3 regions of the Anoxybacillus eryuanensis genome follow, and region 1 is predicted to be linked to each of the others. Evidence: riboswitches for the same ligand, from Rfam matches in the RefSeq annotation. Region 1 holds a riboswitch; each other region holds the start of a gene.
What was found. A riboswitch is a leader RNA that binds a small molecule or an ion and turns the genes downstream of it on or off. The one in region 1 is predicted to bind S-adenosylmethionine.
Positions count from the first base shown of each region.

Region 1 (7,610 bases):
TTTAATCTTTCTTCGCTTGTCAATAGCCCTGTGCGCACATACCCTTCCCCATGTTCACCAAACCCGATCCCCGGAGCGACCGCCACGTGCGCTTGTTTAAGCAACAGATCGGCAAACGTCTCAGACGTATAGCCGTTTGGCACCGGAAGCCAAGCGAAAAACGAACCTGATGGCGCTTGGACGTTCCAACCGATGTCACGTAAAGCGTGAACAAACGTATTTCGTCTTGCTTCATACGTGGCGACAAGCTCAGCGACGCATTGTTGCGACTCGAGTAGCGCAACTGCTGCCGCTTCTTGAATAGCACCGAACATGCTGACGTACAAATGGTCTTGGAGCACGTTGATCGCTTCAATCATGCTTTCGTTGCCGACCGCAAAGCCGATGCGCCACCCTGCCATATTGTACGTTTTCGAAAACGTATAAATTTCAATGCCGACGTCTTTTGCCCCTTCGACTTGTAAAAAGCTGACCGGCTTTTTCCCATCAAAGCCAATCGCTCCGTATGCGAAATCGTGCACGACAGCGATATGATGTTTTTCCGCAAATGAAACCGTTTCTTGAAAAAACGATTCCGTTGCTGTCGCGCCTGTCGGATTGTTCGGATAGTTTAAAAACATTAATTTTGCCTCGCGAACGACGTCTTTCGGTAGCTCATCGTAGTTTGGCAAAAAACTGTTTTCCGCCCGTAGCGGCATCATTTCCATGCGCGCCCGCGCAAGCACGACTCCCGACCAATAGTCCGGATAACCGGGATCGGGAACGAGCACCACGTCTCCCGGGTTTAATAAACAAAGCGGCATTTCGACAAGCCCAGCTTTTCCGCCAAATAAAATGGCGACTTCTTTTTCTGGGTCAATCGTCACCCCGTATTCGCGCTCGTAAAACGTAGCGACCGCCTCTTTTACAAACGAATAGCCGCGAAATGGTGAATATTTATGATACATCGGCTTTGCCACCGCCTGTTGCATCGCGCTCACAATATGCGCCGGCGTCGGCTGATCGGGATTTCCTTGTCCGAGATTAATGACATCGTGCCCTTCAGCAATGACCGCATTCACTTTTTGCACAAGCGACGCAAAAAATTGCTTCGGTAGTTGTTGTAACACGTTCGATTGTGGAAATATGTTCATTTTTTTCACACCTACTTCACAAAAAGGTTGAAATTCTAGTCAAGTATCATATATCGTAAAAATCAAAATGTAAAGAAAATTTTTTAGAGGTGAATGATATGAACATCGCTTGCATACAAATGGACATTGCGTTTGGAGCACCCGAAAAAAATAAACAAACGGTTATGCGATACATCGAACAAATCGCTCGTGACGTTGACGTCGTCGTTTTGCCTGAACTATGGACGACAGGCTATGATTTAACGAGATTAACAGACATCGCTGACGAAAACGGCGAAGAAACAAAAGCGTTTCTCGCATCCGTTGCGCGCACGTACGATGTACATATCGTCGGCGGATCGGTCGCGAAAAAAACGAACGAACGAATGACAAATACGATGTATGTCGTCAATCGAAACGGCGACGTCGTTGGCGAATATAGTAAACTTCATTTGTTCCAATTGATGGATGAGCATTTGTATTTGCAAGCTGGAGAAACGATGGGGCTATTTTCGCTCGATGAAACGACGTGTGCCGGCGTCGTTTGTTACGACATTCGTTTTCCAGAATGGATTCGCGCGCATGCGCTACATGGCGCAGAAGTATTGTTTGTCGTCGCCGAATGGCCACTTTCTCGTCTTCATCATTGGCGTACGCTATTAACGGCGCGGGCAATTGAAAATCAATGTTACGTCGTCGCTTGCAATCGCGCGGGAAAAGACCCGAACAACGAGTTTGCTGGACATTCGCTGATCATTGATCCGTGGGGAAACATTCTTGCCGAAGGAGATGAACAAGAAGGGATTATTGTGGCGAATATCGACATAAACGACGTGCAAGACGTGCGTGCGCGCATCCCGATTTTTGCCGACCGTCGCCCAGATGTGTATAAAATTTTTGAAAAAAAAGATTGACAAACAAGCATAAAGCGATGTATGATTCGAATCAAGCGAATTCACGAAACTTTTTCACTGTTCAAAACATTTAAATAACGATAAACACTCTTATCAAGAGCAGGTGGAGGGACGAGCCCGATGAAGCCCGGCAACCGGCGATGACGCACGGTGCTAATTCTTGCAGCAGTAGGCTGAGAGATAAGAGGTGCGAAGCAAACTTCAAACCTCTTTCGTTCAGCGAAAGAGGTTTTTTATTTTGAGAGGAGGCATGTATATGTACGAACCATTGACAGAACAAAAAGCGATTGCCCTTGCTGTTCGTTTAGGGCTATTTGGAGAAGATGCGCTTCTTTCAAGTCAAGAAATTGGCGACGGGAACTTAAATCTCGTCTTTCGCATCGTCAACGAACGAACAAACGACAGCATCATCATCAAACAAGCGTTGCCGTATGCAAAAGTCGTTGGCGAAAGCTGGCCGCTTACATTAAAACGGGCAACGATCGAAAGCCAAGCGTTGCGCACGTTCGCGAGCTACGTTCCTCACTATGTTCCGAAAGTGTACTATTCCGATGAGACATTAGCAATTACAGTGATGGAAGATTTGTCGCATTTACACATTGCACGCCGCGGACTGATTGAAGGAAAAACGTTCCCGCGTTTATCGGAACATATCGGCGAATTTGTCGCCAAAACGGCGTTTTACACGTCGGATTTTGGCATGAATCAACAACAAAAAAAGAAGCTCGTACAACAATTTACAAATCCCGAACTATGTAAAATTACGGAAGATCTCGTCTTTACTGACCCGTTTTTTGACCACGACACGAACAACTTTGAAGCAGAACTTCGCGCCGATGTCGAACAGCTTTGGCAAGATGATGTGCTTCAGCGCGAAACAGCGAAATTAAAACGGCTTTTTTTAACGAAAGCGGATGTGTTGCTTCATGGCGATTTACATACGGGAAGCATTTTCGCAAGCGATGAGGAAACGAAAGTGATCGACCCGGAGTTTGCGTTTTACGGTCCGATCGGCTTTGATTTAGGGCAATTTTTCGCCAATTTATTGTTAAACGCCCTCTCTCGTCATGAACGTGACCGCGAACCGCTTTTTGCTCATATTGAAAACACATGGGACGTCTTTACCCGCACGTTTGCTGAGCTTTGGCGCGAAAGCAACGAACCGTATGCGCGCACATGTGGCGTGCTCGATGACATCATAGGCGATGCGCTCGTTGAGGCGATCGGCTTTGCCGGTTGTGAAGTCATTCGCCGGACGATCGGGTTGGCGCATGTGGCGGACCTTGATGAATTGCCGCTTGAGCGCAGACTTCACGCAAAACGTCATGCCCTTCGTCTCGGTCGTGAGCTCATCGTGCAGCGAAACAAATTAACGATTACAGACTTGAAACATCTTGTACAACAAACGGTGCATGTGAACAGCTAGGAGGAACAAAATGAAATCGGTACAATGGCATGATACACATATTACGATTTTAAACCAACAAGCGCTGCCTCATAAGACTGAATATTTAGAATTAAAAAACATAAAAGACGTATGGGATGCGATCGTTACGTTAAAAGTGCGCGGGGCGCCAGCAATCGGCATGACTGCCGCCTACGGTTTAGCACTTGCCGCCCAATCATATGAGACCGATGATTTAGCAACATTTCATGCCCAACTAAAACACGACCGCGACTATTTAGCAAGCTCGCGCCCGACCGCCGTCAATTTATTTTGGGCGCTTGACCGGCTCGTAAAAAGCGTTGCGAACGCCACATCCGTCAACGAAGCGAAAACGACGCTCATTCATGAAGCGATTTGCATTCAAATCGAAGATGAAGACGTCTGTCGTCGCATCGGTGAACATGCCCTTTCCTTGTTTCAAGACGGCGACCGTATCATGACGATTTGCAATGCAGGAGCGATTGCCACAGCCCGTTACGGCACCGCACTTGCGCCGTTTCATTTAGCGAAAGAAAAAGGGATCGCGCTTCATGCGTACGCTTGCGAAACACGCCCGGTGTTGCAAGGAGCAAGGCTAACCGCATGGGAACTTTCCGAAGCTGGCGTCGATGTGACGCTCATTACAGATAACATGGCGGCACAAACGATGAAAGCGAAGCACATTTCCGCAGTCATCGTCGGGGCAGATCGCATTGCCGCCAACGGCGATACAGCAAACAAAATCGGCACGTTCGGCTTAGCCATTTTAGCGAAAGCGTTCAACATTCCATTTTACGTCGCCGCCCCGCTATCGACGATCGACTTACAGACGAAAACAGGCGACGACATTCCGATTGAAGAGCGAGCGAAAGAAGAAGTCACACATATCGGCGGCGTGCGCATCGCGCCAGATGTGAACGTCTACAATCCGGCATTCGATGTCACACCGCACGAACTCATTACCGGCATCATTACGGAAAAAGGGATCATCTTCGGCGACTACGAAACGAAACTGCCGACATTATTTGAGGAGGTTTTGGCATGAAAAACATATGGGCAATTATCGTGCTTTTATTCGCGCTTTTAGTCGGTTGCACAAACGAACAAGACGCCGTCTCAAAACGAGCGGAACAACCGAAAGAAGAAGCGAAACAAACGAACGAAACAACGGATGAAAAAGCGGACATTCCTGCAGCATTAAACAAACCGATTAAAATTGCTGCCATTATGCAAATGTCGATCGGTACATTTTCATCGCAATATATCGCTGGTGTAAAAGAACAAGTCGCGAAATTTGGCGGCGACGTGCAAATTTATAACGCTGACAACGATTTAACGAAAATGGCATCGTACGTCGAAACAGCGATCAACCAAAACGTCGATGCGATTTTATTAGACCATGGGCGCGCAGATGCATTAAAAGCACCTGTTGAAAAAGCGCTGGAGAAAGGCATTCACGTCGTTGCGTTTGATAACGATTTAAACATTCCAGGAGTCACCGTCATTGACCAAGACGATTACAGCTTAGCATGGAAAACGTTAAAAACGTTAGCGGAAGATTTAAACGGTGAAGGAGAAATTGTCACGATTTGGGTCGGCGGCTTTACGCCAATGGAACGCCGCCATGTCATTTACGAAGCGTTTCAAAAACGGTATCCGAACATTAAAGAAGTAGCGAAATTCGGCACCGCAAGCGCCAACACCGCTTTAGATACACAAACACAAATGGAAGCGATTTTGAAAAAATATCCGAACAAAGGTGACATCGACGCGGTTTTTGCGACATGGGATGAGTTCGCCAAAGGAGCAACGCGCGCCATTCAACAAGCAGGTCGAACAGAAATTAAAGTGTATGGCATCGACTTAAGCGACGAAGATTTACAACTCATTCAACAACCAAATAGCCCATGGGTCGCAACAACGGCAACCGACCCAGCGGAAGTCGGTCGCGTTCAAGTGCGCTTTGCGTATCAAAAAATTGCCGGAGAACAAACGCCAAGCATTTATTCACTTGAACCACACTTAGTGAAACGTTCAGACTTGCCGAGCACACCAATTACGATGAACGAGCTAAACAACTACATGCCAAGCTGGGGACAATCGAACGTTGCCATCTCCCCATGGATGAAGACGCTTGAAGAAAAGGTGAAAAAGCAATGAGCGGTTTGCGCATGAAACGAATCGTCCATACATTTGGCGATGTGACCGTATTAAACGGCGTGAACTTCCATGTCCAACCGGGCGAAGTTCACGCCCTTTTAGGTATGAATGGAGCTGGAAAAAGCACGTTAATGAACATTTTAGCTGGCGTCTTGCAGCCGGTGAGCGGAACGATTGAAATAGACGGAAAGGTGCATACATTTTCTTCTCCGAAAGATGCAAAACGAGCAGGCATCGGACATGTCGTACAAGAAGTGGATGTGGCATTATTCCCTGCTTTGTCCGTATATGAAAATATTCTCGCTGAACAAATTGTCGCGCAAAAACAAATATCGTTTTCTAAAACGAAACATCGGGTTGCTGTTTTACAACTGCTTGAGCGCGTCGGCTTAACACATTTGTCACCTGATGTCTCTGTACAAACATGCACGCTTCATGAAAAACAACTCATTTTGCTAGCACGCGTCCTTTCTTCTTCTGCTCGCTACATTATTTTAGATGAGCCAACCGCCTCGTTAAGCGAAGAAGAAACGAAACGATTGTTTGCGATGATCGAACAGCTAAAAGCGCAAGGGGTGTCGTTTATTTACATTTCGCATAAATTGCACGAAGTAAAACGCATATGCGATCGAATGACGATTTTGCGGGATGGCGAAGTCGTATACGAAGGCGATGTGTCGCTCGCGACAGAAGATATCGTTCGCCATATGGTCGGACGGCAAACGGAGGTGCGCAACGAACGGACACGCAACATAAGCGAAGAAACGATATTTGAAGTCAAACAATTGTACATTCCAAAAACGAAAACAACAGTCGATCTTGCTGTTCGGCGCGGTGAAATTGTCGGCATTGCCGGCATCGTCGGGGCAGGAAAAACAGAGTTGGCCGAAAGCATCATCGCTCATGTCGAAACGACAGGCGAACGCATCGTGCGTGGGGAAAAACAAACATGGACCTCGCCAAAAGATGCGATTGAAGCGGGCGTTTGTTTCATTCCAGAAGAACGGCGAAAACAAGGGCTTTTTATGAACGAAACGGTCGAAAAAAATGTCACGGTGCGTCTATTGTCAAATATCGCCCCATGGCAATGGATTCAAAAACGGAACGAGCGCGCCATCGCAACAAGCCTCATTTCATCGTTACATATTCGCCCATCTTCGCCGACGGCGCTTGTGAAACATTTAAGCGGCGGCAATCAACAAAAAGTGGTGATCGGGAAATGGTTACAAACAAATAGCGACGTCTTTCTTTTTGATGAGCCGACAAAAGGCATTGACGTACATGCGAAGGAAGAAGTATTTTCGATTATTCGCGCGCTCGCTGAAAAAGGAAAAGCGATCATTTATTTCACGAGCGAATGTCAAGAATTGCTTCATATCGCCGATACGATTTACGTTATGGTCGACGGTCAGTTCGTAAAAAAAGTGGACGCACTCGAAGCGACATATGAACAGCTCGTCTATGACATGACTGGGGGTGGAACGAATTGAAGTTTTTATACAAATACGGAACGATACTCGCCATCGTTATCGTCATCGCTTTTTTTAGTCTCACGCTCGATTCATTTTTTACGTATGCCAACTTTAGCGACATTTTGCGTTCCATTTCGATCGTCACGCTCGTTGCGATCGGCATTACGTTTTCGTTAATTGTCGATGGATTCGATTTATCCGTCGGCTCGACAGTCAGTTTGGCAACCATCGCAAGCGCCTCCGCGCTCGTTTTACATCGCCAAGAGCTGCTTGTTGCGCTTATCGTCCCACTTATACTCGGTGCGCTCGTCGGAATACTGAATGCGTTTCTCATTATCCGTCTTCGTTTACCTGACTTATTGGCGACGTTAGCGGTGATGTACATCATTAACGGCGTACAGCTCACATACACGAAAGGATTTTCCATTTATAACGACATGCCACTTCCAGAAGGTGGCGTGGCACCGGGAAAATTCATTCCATCATTTTTATTTATCGGACAAGGGGAACTGTTTGGCATTCCGTT
Region 1 is NZ_JBPODS010000001.1:234,098-241,707, forward strand. Features, by position in the region: gene HNQ84_RS01260 (pyridoxal phosphate-dependent aminotransferase) at 1-1,133, opposite strand, end outside; gene HNQ84_RS01265 (carbon-nitrogen family hydrolase) at 1,232-2,026, shown strand; SAM riboswitch class I at 2,114-2,213, shown strand; gene mtnK (S-methyl-5-thioribose kinase) at 2,283-3,452, shown strand; gene mtnA (S-methyl-5-thioribose-1-phosphate isomerase) at 3,463-4,497, shown strand; gene HNQ84_RS01280 (sugar ABC transporter substrate-binding protein) at 4,494-5,612, shown strand; gene HNQ84_RS01285 (sugar ABC transporter ATP-binding protein) at 5,609-7,102, shown strand; gene HNQ84_RS01290 (ABC transporter permease) at 7,099-7,610, shown strand, end outside.

Region 2 (7,610 bases), 150 kb from region 1:
TCAAGCGCCAAATGGCCGAGGTTGTATTCGTCTAAGACGATGCGTGTTGCTCCGAACGTATTCGTTTCAACGATGTCTGCTCCTGCGGCAAAATAAGCTTCATGAATATGTGAAATGACGTGCGGGGCAGTGAGTGTTAAATATTCGTTACACCCTTCGTACGCTTCACCGCCAAAATCGTCCGCTGTTAAGTTTGCCGATTGAATCATCGTTCCCATCGCACCGTCAATAATTAAAATCTTTTTCTCCAGCTGTTCAAACAAACTAGCCATAGTAAACCGTCCTTTCTTTTGTGAGCCGCTCTTTTTCATGAATGTAGCGAACGAGTTCGACCGTCATGTCGTAGCGTAAAAATGGCGTAATTAAATAGATACCGCGGAATAAATCGAATGCGGCGTCGATGAGTGATTTAGCGATCGCCAAGCCTTCTTTTGTTGATTGAACAGGATTGTTGGCGCACGCAGCCATGCGGGCACGAATGTCGTCTGACAGCGTAATGCCTGGCACTTCATGATGTAAAAAGTCCGCGTTGCGCGCGCTTGTGAGCGGCATAATGCCGATGTAAATCGGCGTTGGTAAATGTTTTGTCGCTTCATATACGTCTTCGATTTGTTTTTCGCTATACAGCGGTTGTGTTAAAAAGTAGTGCGCACCGCATTCGATTTTTTTCTCTAGCCGTTTCACTGCTTTATCTAAATGGCGCACATTCGGGTTAAAGGCCGCAGCGATGGAAAAGTTCGTTTTTTGTCCGAGCGGTTTACCTGAATACGAAAGCCCTTCGTTAAATTGCCGAATTAATGAAATGAGGTCAAATGATGATAAATCGTATACGGACGTTGCGCCTGGAAAATCGCCGACTTTGGACGGATCACCGGTTAAAGCGAGCACGTCGGTCATGCCGAGCGTATGAAGCCCCATTAAATGCGACTGCAAGCCGATTAAGTTGCGGTCACGGCATGTAATATGAATAAGTGGGCGCATATTTAGCTGTTGTTTGACGATCGTTCCGACGGCGACGTTGCTAATGCGCGGTGTCGCAAGCGAGTTGTCGGCAAGCGTTAGCGCATCAATATGTGCTTCTTTTAACGCTTTTGCGCCTTCTAAAAAATTCGTTAAGCCGAGTTTTTTTGGCGGATCGAGCTCAACGATAATCGAACGTCGTGTGCGTGCGATGTCGGCGAGGGAAGGCTCTTTCGTTTGTTCTGCTTCTTGAACGACGATTGTATGTCGTTGTTTTACTTCTTTTTTATATACAGGTGTGCGATCGGGAAGGGCGCGAGCAATCGCGGCAATATGTTTTGGCGTCGTGCCACAACAGCCACCAATGAGTCGTACTCCTTGATCACGAAACGCGCGGGCTGTTTCTTCAAAATATTGTTCGCTCGTTTCGTAAATGAATCGTCCGTCGCGGTATTGTGGCAAGCTCGCGTTCGGGTACACCGATAAAAAGGCGCGCGTTGGAATCGGCACTTCTTCGAGCGAACGCAACATATGATATGGACCGAGATGACAGTTTAAGCCGACGACATCGGCGCCAAGTAGTTCTAACTGACGAAGCGCTTCAGCAAGCGGTATGCCGTGCTGCAAGACGCCAATGTCATGAAGCGTGACGTGGGCGATGATCGGCAACGTCGTTTCTTTCCGAGCGATGGAAAGAACGGTTTGCAATTCTTCGAAATCGTAATACGTTTCAAGTAAAAGTCCGTCAACTTCTTCGTCTAACAACACATACAGCTGTTCACGGAACGTCCGTTTCACTTCTTCAAGCGAAATCGTGCTTTTGTTTGTGCTGCGCAATCCTCCGATCGTACCGAGCACGTAGGCGCGTCCTTTTGAGGCTTGTTTGGCAAGTTGGACAGCCGCTTTATTGATTTCTTTGACATCGTCTTGCAAGCCGTAGCGAGCAAGTTTTACATAGTTGGCGCCATATGTGTTCGTTTGGATCACTTCAGCGCCTGCTTCGATATACGCTTCGTGAATATGAACGATTTCTTCCGGTTTTGTTACGTTTAATTCTTCAAAACAACGATCGATGCCGTGCGCATATAATAATGTCCCCATCGCTCCATCGGCGATGACGATGCGTTGTTTTAAATCGTCTAACAGTCCCACGTCCATTCCTCCGTTTCTTTTTCAAACTAAAAAAGTCTTCTCCATAAGAAGAAGACGTTGTGCGCTCCTTCTTATCTTCCAAGCGAATCGCTTGTCTGGACTTAGCACCTTGACGATCGTCAGGTTGCTGAAGGTTCATCGGGCCAGTCCCTCCCCTTCTCTCGATAAGATGTTATATGAAGTTACTCATAAATGTAACTGATTTTTTAGAAATATTCAACTATTTTTAATCGGAAAAGCGCAAAGCGCCCCAATTTCGCCTAAAGGCAGCCCGCATCCTGCGGGCAACGGCGAAATGTCGCCATCCTTGGCTCCACGAAGAGCGCACAAGCCCCACCGAGGAGGCTCATCCAAATCAAAGCTTTGGCTTGCGTGGGATATTTCAAGGACGCAAACTCAATGTGTTGCCGCCGAAAGAAGGGGTGGAGCGATTCGAGCCGATGGCGCTTGGAGCTAGACAGTTTTATATATCTGAAATTTCTAACTTATTTATCTTTTTAAAAAAGAAGGCTGTGCGCCTTCTTAACGATAGTTGACGAATTGGACGTCGATTGGCAAGTCTGCTTCGCGAATGGCGGCAATCACTTTTTGTAGATCGTCTTTACTTTTGCCGCTGACGCGAATTTGGTCTTCTTGAATTTGACTTTTTACTTTTAAACCTGTATTTTTAATGATTGTGTTAATTTTTTTCGCATTGTCTTTGTCGATGCCTTGAACGAGTTTGGCACGTTGGCGCACCGTTCCGCCAGAGGCGGGTTCAATTTTTCCGTATTGAATGTTTTTCGTTGGCACACCGCGCTTAATGAGCTTGCCGATGAGCACGTCTTTGAGTTGCTCGAGCTTAAATTCATCGTCAGAAATTAAAATGAGTTCATCTTTTTCAAGTGAAATGTCGCTTTTGCTTCCTTTAAAATCATAGCGGTTTTGAATTTCTTTTAACGCGATGTTGACGGCGTTTGTTACTTCTGACAAATCGACTTTCGACACAATATCAAATGAACTTTCTTTTGACATATACATCACCTCAATATAAATTCGTTGTGTTTCCATTATAGTCGATTGTTGACATATGAACAACTTTACAAAATCTTTATATATAAAAAGTAAACAAACTGTCGAATGTTGTCGATATAATAAATGAAGTGAGATTTGATCGAAAGATAAGGAGATGAGGGAATTTTATGAAAAAAATGATTTCACTCATGATGGCATTTGTTTTGTTGCTTGCCGCTGGGTGTTCACAAACGAGCTCCTTTCAGCCGAAAGAGCGAATAAAAGTGGGAATTATGTTATCAGACGTTGGACTTGGCGATCAATCGTTTAGCGACTCGGCATTTCAAGGGTTAATGAAAGCGAGAGATGAGCTCGGCATCTTTTTTGACTACCGTGAGTTAAAAGAAACAGGAACGTATGAAAAAGGGTTAACAGAACTCGTTGAAGCAGGAAACGATCTCGTCATCGGACTCGGTTTTATGGTGCAACAAGATTTAGAAAAAGTCGCCAAAAAATATCCGAAACAGCAATTTATATTAATTGACGCGGTATCTGACCTCCCAAACATTACGTCCATTACGTTTAAAGAAGATGAAGGGAGCTTTTTAGCAGGTGTTGTCGCAGCCATGCTGACGAAAACAAACAACGTCGGCTTCGTTGGTGGAGCGGATGTGCCATTGATTCGGAAGTTTGCGAACGGCTTTATTCAAGGGGTAAAAGCGGTGAAGCCAGAAGCAAACGTGCAAGAAGTGTATGCCGGCAATTTCGGTGATGACAAGCTTGGAGCACAAATTGCCAAACAAATGATTGCCAACGGCGCAGATGTGTTGTATGCGGCGGCTGGGTTTACAGGTGTCGGGGTGCTACGCGAGGCGGAGATGAACAAAAAGTACGCGATCGGTGTCGATAGCGACCAATATTTTTATGCGGAAAAAGCGGTGGTCACATCGATGTTAAAAAATGTAGATGTTGCTTTATATACGGTCATTAAACAGTATGTTGAAAAGAAAGAAGTGCCAAAAGGAACGGTCGAACTTGGGTTAAAAGAAAACGGCGTCGATTTAGCACCGATTCGTGTCGTGACGCTCAGTCCAGAGCAACAGGCGACGCTTGAAAAATGGAAAGAAAAAGCGACAAACGGCATCACGCAATAAAGGAGGGATACGATGTCGATTAAACAACGATTATTATTTCATTCATTAGCAACGCCAGTCATTGCCGGCGCTATTATTGTGTTTATTATTATAAATATGCTTTCGATTCAATCGTCCAACCAAGATTTCGTGCCGCTTATGATGAAGGCGCAACATTTGCAAGCAGAGCTGAAAGCAACGAAACAAAGTTTAAGCAACTATGCGTATAGTCCAACAGAAGGAAATAAACAAGAAGTATTCATTCATCTTGAAGAATCAGAAAAGTTGCTTCGCGTATTAAATAAAGGACTGACTCAATCGTACATTCGTGCTGCACTTGAACAAGCGAATAAAAAATTTGACGTGCTAGCAAAAGAATCGAAAGCGGCACTTGATGCGCGGAACGTAGCAGAAATTCGCCGCCAATCGATGCGAGCAGAAGGGGTATTGAACGACATATATGTCGTCAACGCATATGTGAGCGAATATTATACGTACATGCAACAAACGTTACAAAAACAAATTTCAGGCGTCATTACGATTTCAATTGTTGCGATTGCAGTGGTGTTATTGTTTGCAGGATTTAGCGGATTTAGACTAACACAAAAAATTACGGTGCCGCTAAGAAAAATCGCTGAAAATGCGAAACGAATTGCAAGCGGCGATTTGCGCATTGAGACTGTGAAGTATAGCGGGAGAGACGAGCTTGCTGATTTAAATGAGGCATTTGCAACGATGGCTGATCAGCTGAATAGCTTGCTTCAATCGGTTGATACAGTAAGCAAGCAAGTGGAGACGTTTGCGAAAGAAATTGATGAGGAAACAAAAACGTTAACAGAAATTAATAATCAAGTAGCTGTATCAACAAACGAATTGTCCGCTGGAGCGCAAAGCATTTCTGAAGACTTACAACATGCGGTACAACTCATTGAACGAATGGAACATACTGTACAAGAAAACGTAGGGCGCACCGAACAAACGGCTCGTTATAGCGATGAAGCGGTCGAAGCGATTGTTCACGGTCAAGCGGCGTTAGCGGAACAAAAAGCGTTTATTGACGAAAATGCACAAGCGACTGCCTCCATTGAACAATCGACGGAACAGTTTGCGACGTATGCAAGAAAAATCGAAGATATGGCAAAAGCAGTATCCGACATTGCGACGCAAACGAACTTATTGGCGTTGAATGCGGCGATTGAAGCAGCGCGGGCAGGAGAAGCAGGAAAAGGGTTTGCGGTTGTCGCTGAAGAAGTGCGCAAACTTGCGGAAGAATCATCGAAAGCGACAAGCCAAATTTTTGAGATGGTTCATCTCATTCAATCGGGGTTAACGAACGTCACCGAAGCCGTTCGTCGTGGGGTAGATATTGCTGAAGCACAAACGAAAGCCATTGAAACGACGACGGAGGCGTTTAGTGCCATTGAGAACAAAGTACACCATATTACGACTGATATTCAAGCGCTTGTCATCGGCATGAATGAATCGAAAGAACTTGGCAAAAACGTCTTGCAAAACGTTGAAAGCATTAGTGCGGTCGTTGAACAATCGGCAGCAGGCAGCGAAGAAATTGCCGCGTCGATGGTGGAGCAGTTAGAAGCGTTCAAAAAAATGAGCGAAAAAGTGACGACGTTGCGTCAACTTACCGATGATTTACAACGGACGATGGCAAAGTTTCAAATGAAATAGAAAAAGATGCTCCGCGCGAGCATCTTTTTCTTTACAAATGATTCGTTTCTTTTGAGTAGGCGCGTTTGCCAGATTGACGGTTTTTTTCGCGCTCCATATTTTTTTCGTGTCGTTTGGCATTATTGTCTTTTGCTTTTTTGTCGTTATCGCTCGTCATATTCTTGCCCCCTTTGAAAAGTAGTGTAATCATTGCTCGAGTTGTTTATTCAAGAAAAAGAGGGCGATCGTGCCTGGACCAGCATGCGCTCCGATGGCGCCGCCAATTTCAGAAATGAAAAATTGTTTACAACCGAACGTTTCTTCAATCATCGCTTTTAGTTCGAGCGCCGTTTGTTCATCGTCGCCGTGACTAATGCCGATGAGCTGGTTTTGCACGTCTGCTCCGCGTTCTTGCATGAGTTCGACCATGCGCTTCAGTACTTTTTTCCGTCCGCGTACTTTTTCAATCGGAATTAATTTTCCGTCCTCGACGTGAAGAAGAGGTTTAATGTTTAATACTCCACCGACAAACGCGGCTGTTTTGCTGACGCGCCCGCCACGTGCTAAATATTGCAAATCATCGACCGTAAAAATATGTTCCATATGGCGACAATACGTTTCAATGGTTGTCACGACATGTTCATACGACATGTCGCTTTCAGCTAGTTCAACCGCTTTTTTTACGACAAGTCCAAGCCCGAGTGAGGCGCATTTCGAGTCGATGACCGTCAATTTTGCGTGAGGGTATTGTTCAAGCACATCGTTTTTTATCATGGCAGCTGTTTGATACGTACCAGATAAAGCAGAGGAAAAGGCAATATAAATAGCAGGGATGTTTTCTTTGGCGAATGTCGTAAATAGCTCTTCCATTTGTGACGGTTTCGCCTGCGACGTTTTCGGCACGTCTCCATTGCGCATCGCATCGTACACTTGCTTTGGTTGAACGGTTAGTTGGTCGTCGTAGTCGCGGTCGTTTATATGTACAGCTAACGGTAAAAAAGCAATTTGTTTTTCTTGTATAAAAGAAAGTGGCAAATCGCACCCGCTATCCGCTATAATTTTAATATTCATTTCCATCACCCCTATGTATGTACTTATTTTAAGTGTAGCGATTATGATGAAAAAAAACAATCTTAGTGCTTTGTAGGAGGATGTTCTGTGGACGTAAAAAAACTATTTGTCGTGATCATCGGTGGATTATTAAACGCCATCGGCATGAATTTATTTTTAATTCCAGCGAACGTATATACGAGTGGGTTTGCTGGAGCTGCACAGCTTATTTCTAAAGTTGTCGGCGACTACACACCTTATGCGATTTCGACAGGTTTGTTGCTTTTTTTATTTAACATTCCTGTCGCTATTTTAGGATGGAAAAAAGTAGGGAAGTCCTTTACGTTTTATAGCTTTTTGAGTGTTGTATTTATGTCGCTATTTCTCGAACTTATTCCCGTTCGTTCGCTTTCTGAAGACATTTTATTAAATGCGGTATTCGGTGGGGTCATTGCGGCTGTCGGAACGGGTTGGACGTTAAAATGGGGGGCGTCGACAGGAGGATTAGACATTATTGCACTCGTGTTGTCGCGCGTAAACGATCGATCTGTTGGGACGTACATTTTTGCGCTCAACTCGATTATTATTTTAACGGCTGGATATATGTACGGTTGGGAGAAGGCGTTATATACGCTCGTGACGTTATATGTGACAACG
Region 2 is NZ_JBPODS010000001.1:383,072-390,681, reverse strand. Features, by position in the region: gene metH (methionine synthase) at 1-272, opposite strand, end outside; gene HNQ84_RS02075 (bifunctional homocysteine S-methyltransferase/methylenetetrahydrofolate reductase) at 265-2,112, opposite strand; SAM riboswitch class I at 2,181-2,283, opposite strand; gene HNQ84_RS02070 (hypothetical protein) at 2,481-2,648, shown strand; gene HNQ84_RS02065 (YajQ family cyclic di-GMP-binding protein) at 2,635-3,126, opposite strand; gene HNQ84_RS02060 (BMP family lipoprotein) at 3,294-4,259, shown strand; gene HNQ84_RS02055 (methyl-accepting chemotaxis protein) at 4,272-5,924, shown strand; gene HNQ84_RS02050 (DUF3941 domain-containing protein) at 5,956-6,081, opposite strand; gene HNQ84_RS02045 (DegV family protein) at 6,111-6,974, opposite strand; gene HNQ84_RS02040 (YitT family protein) at 7,062-7,610, shown strand, end outside.
Region 2: linked by a shared signal. The riboswitch ahead of HNQ84_RS02075 (bifunctional homocysteine S-methyltransferase/methylenetetrahydrofolate reductase) and the one ahead of mtnK (S-methyl-5-thioribose kinase) in region 1 are both predicted to bind S-adenosylmethionine.

Region 3 (7,610 bases), on a different contig from region 1:
TGGCTGAACGATGTTATCCATCGCTTCAAGCGGGTATGCTGCACGTGTATTTTCAGTTAACGTCGCATCATCATAGTTTGGTATGCGCGTATCTGGGTCAATCATGACGTTTTCTAATACCGAGCCGAAGCGAATCGCGTCAAAAATTTGTGGCTCTTTTTCACGTGATAAGTTAATGCACTTGGCATAACATCCGCCTTCAATATTAAAGACACCGTTGTTTGACCAACCGTGCTCGTCATCGCCAATTAAGCGACGGTTTGGATCAGCAGAAAGCGTCGTTTTCCCTGTCCCTGATAAACCAAAAAAGAGCGCGACATCGCCTTCTTGACCTACGTTTGCTGAGCAGTGCATCGGGAAGATTCCTTGCTCTGGCAATAAGAAGTTCATGACGGAGAAAATTGATTTTTTCATTTCACCTGCATATTCTGTTCCACCAATTAGCACAGTGCGACGTTCAAACGAGATGATAATAAACGTTTCTGAACGCGTGCCGTCAACGGCTGGATCGGCTTTAAATGTTGGAGCAGAAATGACTGTAAATTGTGGCTCATGCGCTTGTAATTCTTCCGTTGTTGGACGAATGAACAACTGATGGGCGAATAAGTTATGCCAAGCAAATTCGTTGACAACTTGAATCGGCAAACGATAAGCTGGATCAGCGCCTGCGAAGCCATTAAATACAAACAATTCTTCTTTTGTCATTAAGTAGTCGATTACTTTGTTGTAAAGTTTATCAAATACTTCTTCAGAAATTGGCTGATTGACAGTTCCCCAATCAATTTTATGTTTCACGGATGGCTCTTCGACAATATATTTATCTTTCGGGGAGCGACCTGTATATTTTCCTGTTGTTGCACAAATCGCTCCTGATAAAGTAAGAATGCCTTCTTTCCGAGTTAATACCTTCTCTACTAGTCGTGGTACAGATAAGTTATGAAAAACCCCATCCCTTTGTAAGAGTGTCGATAATTTGTTTGTCAGTTCAATGGAATTCATTGGACAAAACCTACCTTTGTTTGATTTATCTTTATGTAAAAAGTATAACACATTTTAATAAATAGTCCATACTAATTCGTGTATTTTTCTTGAATTTATTTTCAAAATCATTACAGTAGAAAAAACGTTGACTCGCTGATGATATATGTGATATGATGCTGAGATGAACGGATACTCTTATCCCGAGTTGGTGGAGGGAGACAGGCCCGATGAAACCCAGCAACCGTCACGTATGTGAAAAGGTGCTAACCTGTGGCAAGGGAACGCCCTTGAACGATAAGAGTGAAAGGCGCAGACAAATGCAAAAACCTTTCCTCTGAAGGAAAGGTTTTTTTCACGATAGACCATAATAAGAGGGATGAGTACCGTATCATTTGTCATTATTATTGAGGAGGAATGTTTGAATGCCTAAACGTCGTCTGTTTACGTCTGAATCTGTAACGGAAGGGCATCCGGATAAAATTTGTGACCAAATTTCCGATGCGATTTTAGATGCGATTTTAGCGAATGATCCAAATGCGCGTGTTGCGTGTGAAACGAGCGTAACAACAGGGCTTGTTTTAGTGAGCGGGGAAATTACAACATCTACATATGTAGATATTCCGAAAATTGTCCGTGAAACGATTCGTGAAATTGGCTATACGCGCGCAAAATACGGCTTTGATGCAGATACGTGCGCTGTATTAACATCAATTGATGAGCAATCTCCAGATATTGCGATGGGTGTTGACAAAGCGTTAGAAGCTCGTGAAGGGCAAATGACAGATGAAGAAATCGAGGCGATCGGTGCAGGTGACCAAGGATTAATGTTTGGCTTCGCGTGCAACGAAACGAAAGAGCTTATGCCGCTTCCAATTTCGCTCGCACATAAACTTGCGCGCCGTCTAGCTGAAGTGCGGAAAGAAGATATCTTACCTTATTTACGTCCAGACGGAAAAACGCAAGTGACAGTGGAGTATGATGAAAACGGCAAACCTGTACGTATCGATACGATCGTTGTTTCTACACAACATCATCCAGAAATTACACAAGATCAAATTGTACGCAACATTAAAGAGCATGTCATTCAACCTGTTGTTCCAGCGGAGTTGATCGATGAAAACACAAAATATTTCATTAACCCAACAGGTCGTTTCGTGATCGGCGGCCCACAAGGTGATGCAGGGTTAACAGGACGCAAAATTATCGTTGACACGTACGGTGGTTATGCTCGTCACGGTGGTGGAGCATTCTCAGGAAAAGACCCAACGAAAGTAGACCGTTCGGCAGCATATGCCGCTCGTTACGTAGCGAAAAACATCGTTGCAGCAGGTCTTGCAGATAAATGTGAAGTGCAGTTAGCGTATGCGATCGGTGTGGCGCAACCAGTATCAATTTCCATTGATACGTTCGGCACAGGTAAAGTATCTGAAGATGTATTAATTGAAGTGGTGCGCAACAATTTTGACCTTCGCCCAGCAGGCATCATCAAAATGCTTGATCTTCGCCGTCCAATTTACAAACAAACAGCTGCTTACGGTCACTTTGGTCGCACAGATATTGATCTTCCTTGGGAGCGTACTGATAAAGCAGAAGCATTAAAACAACAAGCGTTACAGTTAGCGAAGTAAGAAAAGGGAGAGAGTTACGTCATGTAGCTCTCTCTATTTGTTAGTGAAACGGGGTGAAAACATGTGTGGCTTTGTTGGGGTTATATATGATCAACCAAATCAAATATGCGGTGAATGGAAACAGACGTTTCGTCAGATGAATGATGCGATTATTCATCGTGGACCAGATGACGAAGGATATTTTTTCGATGAGCATGTGCATTTTGCTTTTCGTCGTCTGAGCATTATTGATTTAGAGGCAGGTCATCAGCCGCTTTCCTATGAAAATGATCGATATTGGATTATTTTTAATGGAGAAATCTACAACTATATTGAATTGCGCGAGCAACTTGAGCAAAAAGGATATAAATTTACGACACATTCAGATACAGAAGTTATTTTAGCGTTATATGCTGAAACAAAAGAGGCTTGTGTTCAGCAATTGCGCGGTATGTTTGCTTTCGTCATTTGGGATAAAGAAGAAAAAATAGTATTTGCTGCACGCGATCCGTTTGGTATTAAGCCATTTTTTTATACGATTGAAGATGATCGTCTTCTCGTTGCTTCGGAAAAGAAAAGCCTCTTATTAGCAATTGATGGAGATATCAACAGAGAAGCACTCCATCATTATTTAACGTTTCAATATGTGCCAGAGCCACTTACAATGACAGCAAATATTTTTAGACTGAAGCCTGGGCATTATATCAAGAAAAAAATTGGCGAGCAACCGATGTTTGTTCGTTATTTTACCCCAACATTTACGCCGATCCATCAATCAGAAGAAAAGTGGATTAGTGATATTCGCGATGCACTATTCAAATCGATTGAAGTGCATATGCGTAGCGATGTGCCTGTCGGTTCTTTTTTATCCGGTGGGATTGATTCTTCCCTTGTTGTTGCGATAGCTAAACAATTTCATCCGCAGCTCGAGACGTTTTCGGTTGGATTTGCCCGAGAAGGGTTTAGTGAAATAGATGTGGCGAAAGAAACAGCTGATCAACTACACGTTCGACATTACAGCTATATTATTTCTCCAGAAGAATACGTACAAGCACTTCCACGTATTATGTGGCATATGGATGACCCGCTTGCTGATCCTGCCGCTGTCCCGCTTTATTTTGTCGCTCGTGAAGCGAGAAAGCGTGTGACGGTCGTTTTATCAGGTGAAGGGGCAGATGAATTATTTGGAGGTTACAATATTTACCGTGAACCACATTCTTTACGCCTGTTTAATCATCTTCCTCAGCCGATGAAGCACGTATTACGCATGCTCGCTCGTCTTCTTCCAGAAGGAGTGAAAGGAAAAAGTTTTATCGAACGCGGTACGACACCATTGCGTGATAGATATATTGGCAACGCAAAAATGTTTGAGGAAAAAGAAAAAGCCCTTATATTAAAAGGATACAAGAGCGATTGGAAATATACGAACGTAACGAAACATTTATATGATGAAACAGCGTTATACGATCCCGTCGAACAAATGCAATATGTCGATTTGCATACGTGGTTATGTGGAGATATTTTGTTAAAGGCTGACAAAATGACGATGGCTCATTCGCTTGAGTTGCGTGTCCCGTTTTTAGACAAAGAAGTGTTCGCAGTAGCTAAGCATATACCTTCCCACTTGAAAACAGCTAACGGTACAACAAAGTATATATTGCGGAAAGTGGCAGAAGGCATTGTTCCAGACCACGTATTGCATCGTAAAAAACTCGGTTTCCCTGTTCCGATTCGTCACTGGTTAAAAGATGAGTTGTACGATTGGGCAAAAATGATGATCCAACAAAGTGAAACGAATCATTTATTCCATAAGCATGTGCTTTTGCAGTTGCTTAATGATCATGCGACAGGAAAAGCCGATTATAGTCGAAAATTATGGACGGTACTGATGTTTATCGTTTGGCATGCCGTGTATGTAGAAGAAAAGTACGATTTTGCAAAGCCATCTCCGCTCCTTCGCTCTTATGCGTAACGAGACTCGCGTTTATGCATCACTTGTTCATAGTGGGAAAGAAGTTCGGTGAATATGCTGTTCCAGTCTTTCGTTTTTGCGTATTCCCGAGCGGCTTTCCCCATTTGTTTTCGTTTTTCTTTATTTTCTAACATATATTCAATTGCTGCTCGCCAAGCGTTTAAATCATGAGGAGGGCACAATAAACCTGTTTGTTGCTCTTTCACAATTGTTGTTACGCCACCACGATTTGCGCAAACAACAGGAGTTCCTGATGCGAATGATTCTAATACGACATTGCCAAACGTTTCTGTTGGTGATGGAAATGCTAGTACATCTGCGAATGCATATGCTTCAGCGAGTGCCTCTCCGCTTAAAAAACCTGTAAACGTCACATTGCTTGGAGCTACTTGTTGTAATTGCCCTTTTAGCGGTCCGTCTCCAACGATCATCCAACGAATAGAAGATGGCATTTGTTTGGCGAGTTGGATGAGTAAATCGACATTTTTTTCCCGCGCTAACCGTCCGACATATAAAACGATATACGGTTCAGTAATGCCATATGCTTGTCGAAATGGCTGGTTGTCTTCTCTCGGATAAAACGTTGTGCAATCGACGCCACGCGACCAAATGTGTAAGTTTGTAAAGCCACGCTGTTGCAAGTGATTGAGCGTTTCTTCAGAAGGGATGAAAATTTTTTCGGCAGAACGATGAAACCAATGCATATAACGCCAAAGCCACGGTGATAAAAAATCGAGGTTGTAGTAGTGTAAGTATTGATCAAAATGGGTATGATAAGAAGCGACGAAGGGGATATTCATTTTTTTGGCATAATGCAAACCACACAAACCAATATTAAATGGAGTAGCAATGTGGATGAGCGTTGGTCGAAATTGCTCTAGCTGCTCTCTTATAGTCATCATGTTTGGGATTGCCAAACGACATTCGGGATAAAGAAAAAAACGAAAGCTTTTGAAGTGATAAATACAATTTGTCGAAACATCTTCTGACCGCGTTTCCGGAGCGAAAACGCGGTATTCAACTTGGTGGTTTTCTAAAAAATCGACCCATCTTTTTAATGTACGGGCTACCCCGTTTACTTCAGGGGCGAATGTGTCAGTGAATAAAGCAATTTTCATGCCCATTCCTCCCTTATAAAATGACAGAAAATGAAGCGACGCCAAACAACGTACCGAGCATACAACCAGCAAGCACATCAGACGGATAATGGAGCCCTAAATAAATGCGCGAAACAGCGACACTACATGCGATCGGCAACAGCCAAATCATTAATGGTGGAGCGTATAATAAAAATGGAATAACGACAGAGAATGTGGCCGTCGTATGTCCTGATGGAAATGAATGGTCAGTTAATGGGTTTTTTGTTACTTTCGTGTTATGCAGTGAAATATACGGTCGTTTGCGAGGATACATTTTTTTCATTATTGCGACAGGAATATGGCTAAGTGCTAAGGCGATCGCACTTGCGATAGCAGTATCGCGCCATTCATCATGCAATAACCAAATGGCTAGCATAACCGCTGTAATTGAAAATGTTGCGCCTCCGATGTGTGTAATCGAACGAAAATAGGCGTTTAGCCATTTCCGATCAAAATAACGATTAATGCTGTAAAACAACTTGCATTCCCAATCGTACCATTTTCGTAACATAAGCAAATCCCCCTGAATTTATGATAAAATATATATGTTAAGTCAATAATAAAACAATGTAAAAATACCACGCTCTTATTTATTGCGTGGTTTGTTTAATTGAAGCGACTTATAATATTGTCCTTTTTCAACATATTCGCGGCGAATGCGTGCCATTTCACGCTCATCTTCTTCAGTTAGTTCACGAATCACTTTCGCTGGGCGTCCGAATGCGAGTGTGCGAGGAGGGATTTTTTTCCCTTGAGGCACGAGGCTGCCAGCACCGATAAACGCACCTTCACCAATTTCAGCACCGTCTAAAACGATCGAACCCATGCCGACGAGAGCGCCTTTTCTAATGATCGCACTATGTAAAATGACTTGATGACCAACGGTGACATCATCTTCAATGATGAGTGGATTGTTTGGACTTTGATGAAGGACAGAGTTGTCTTGAATGTTTACACGGTTACCGATGATTGTCGGCGCGACATCTCCGCGAATGACCGTGTTAAACCAAACGCTCGTTTCCTCTCCAATCGTTACATCGCCTGTAATTGTGACATAATCTGCAATAAAGGCGGAAGGTGCAATGTTTGGTGTATGTTCTTTATAAGGATAAATCATTTGACTCGTTCCTTTCGTTTCAATTTGTTATATTTAGTGTACAAATTTTTCGGCTATTCGTAAATATAAAGGGGGGCAGTATATGTGGAAATGGGAAGGAGAAAACGCGAAAGGAACGATCGTGATCGTTCACGGTGCAGCTGAGCATCACGGTCGTTATAAATGGTTGATTGAAATGTTTCGCATGCACGGTTTTCACGTTGTTGCAGGAGATTTACCGGGGCAAGGAACGACATCACGCAGTCGAAGAGGACATATCGATTCATTTGACGAATATATTGAAGCAGTCGCAAGTTGGGTTCATGAAGCAAGCGTGTATGAACAGCCTATTTTTTTATTCGGTCACAGCATGGGTGGGCTCATTGTTATTCGTACATTGCAAGAAAAGCGTCTTCCTGTGCGCGGTGTCATTTTATCTTCTCCATGTTTAGGGCTCGTTCATTATCCGTCCAAAGCACTTGAAATCGCCTCGCGCATTTTAAATGTCATTCATCCGAAAAAGCGGTTTCCATCTGGATTAACGGTAGAAATGGCAACACGAAATGAAGAAGTGCGTGAGATGGATAAAAACGATTCATTATATGTAACAAAAGTGTCTGTTCGTTGGTATCGCGAGTTAGTGAAGGCGATTCGTATCGCGCACGAAAAAATGGCAGACTTGCCAGACGTGCCAATGCTTGTCATGCAGGCGGGGGATGACAAAATTGTCGATAAAAGTGCAGTGAAATCATGGTTTGATCAGCTGACGGTAAGCGAAAAAGTGTATAAAGAATGGCCAAAGCTATATCACGAAA
Region 3 is NZ_JBPODS010000014.1:22,896-30,505, reverse strand. Features, by position in the region: gene pckA (phosphoenolpyruvate carboxykinase (ATP)) at 1-999, opposite strand, end outside; SAM riboswitch class I at 1,174-1,282, shown strand; gene metK (methionine adenosyltransferase) at 1,404-2,609, shown strand; gene asnB (asparagine synthase (glutamine-hydrolyzing)) at 2,671-4,560, shown strand; gene HNQ84_RS12195 (glycosyltransferase family 4 protein) at 4,551-5,678, opposite strand; gene HNQ84_RS12190 (phosphatase PAP2 family protein) at 5,692-6,210, opposite strand; gene HNQ84_RS12185 (gamma carbonic anhydrase) at 6,286-6,816, opposite strand; gene HNQ84_RS12180 (alpha/beta hydrolase) at 6,899-7,610, shown strand, end outside.
Region 3: linked by a shared signal. The riboswitch ahead of metK (methionine adenosyltransferase) and the one ahead of mtnK (S-methyl-5-thioribose kinase) in region 1 are both predicted to bind S-adenosylmethionine.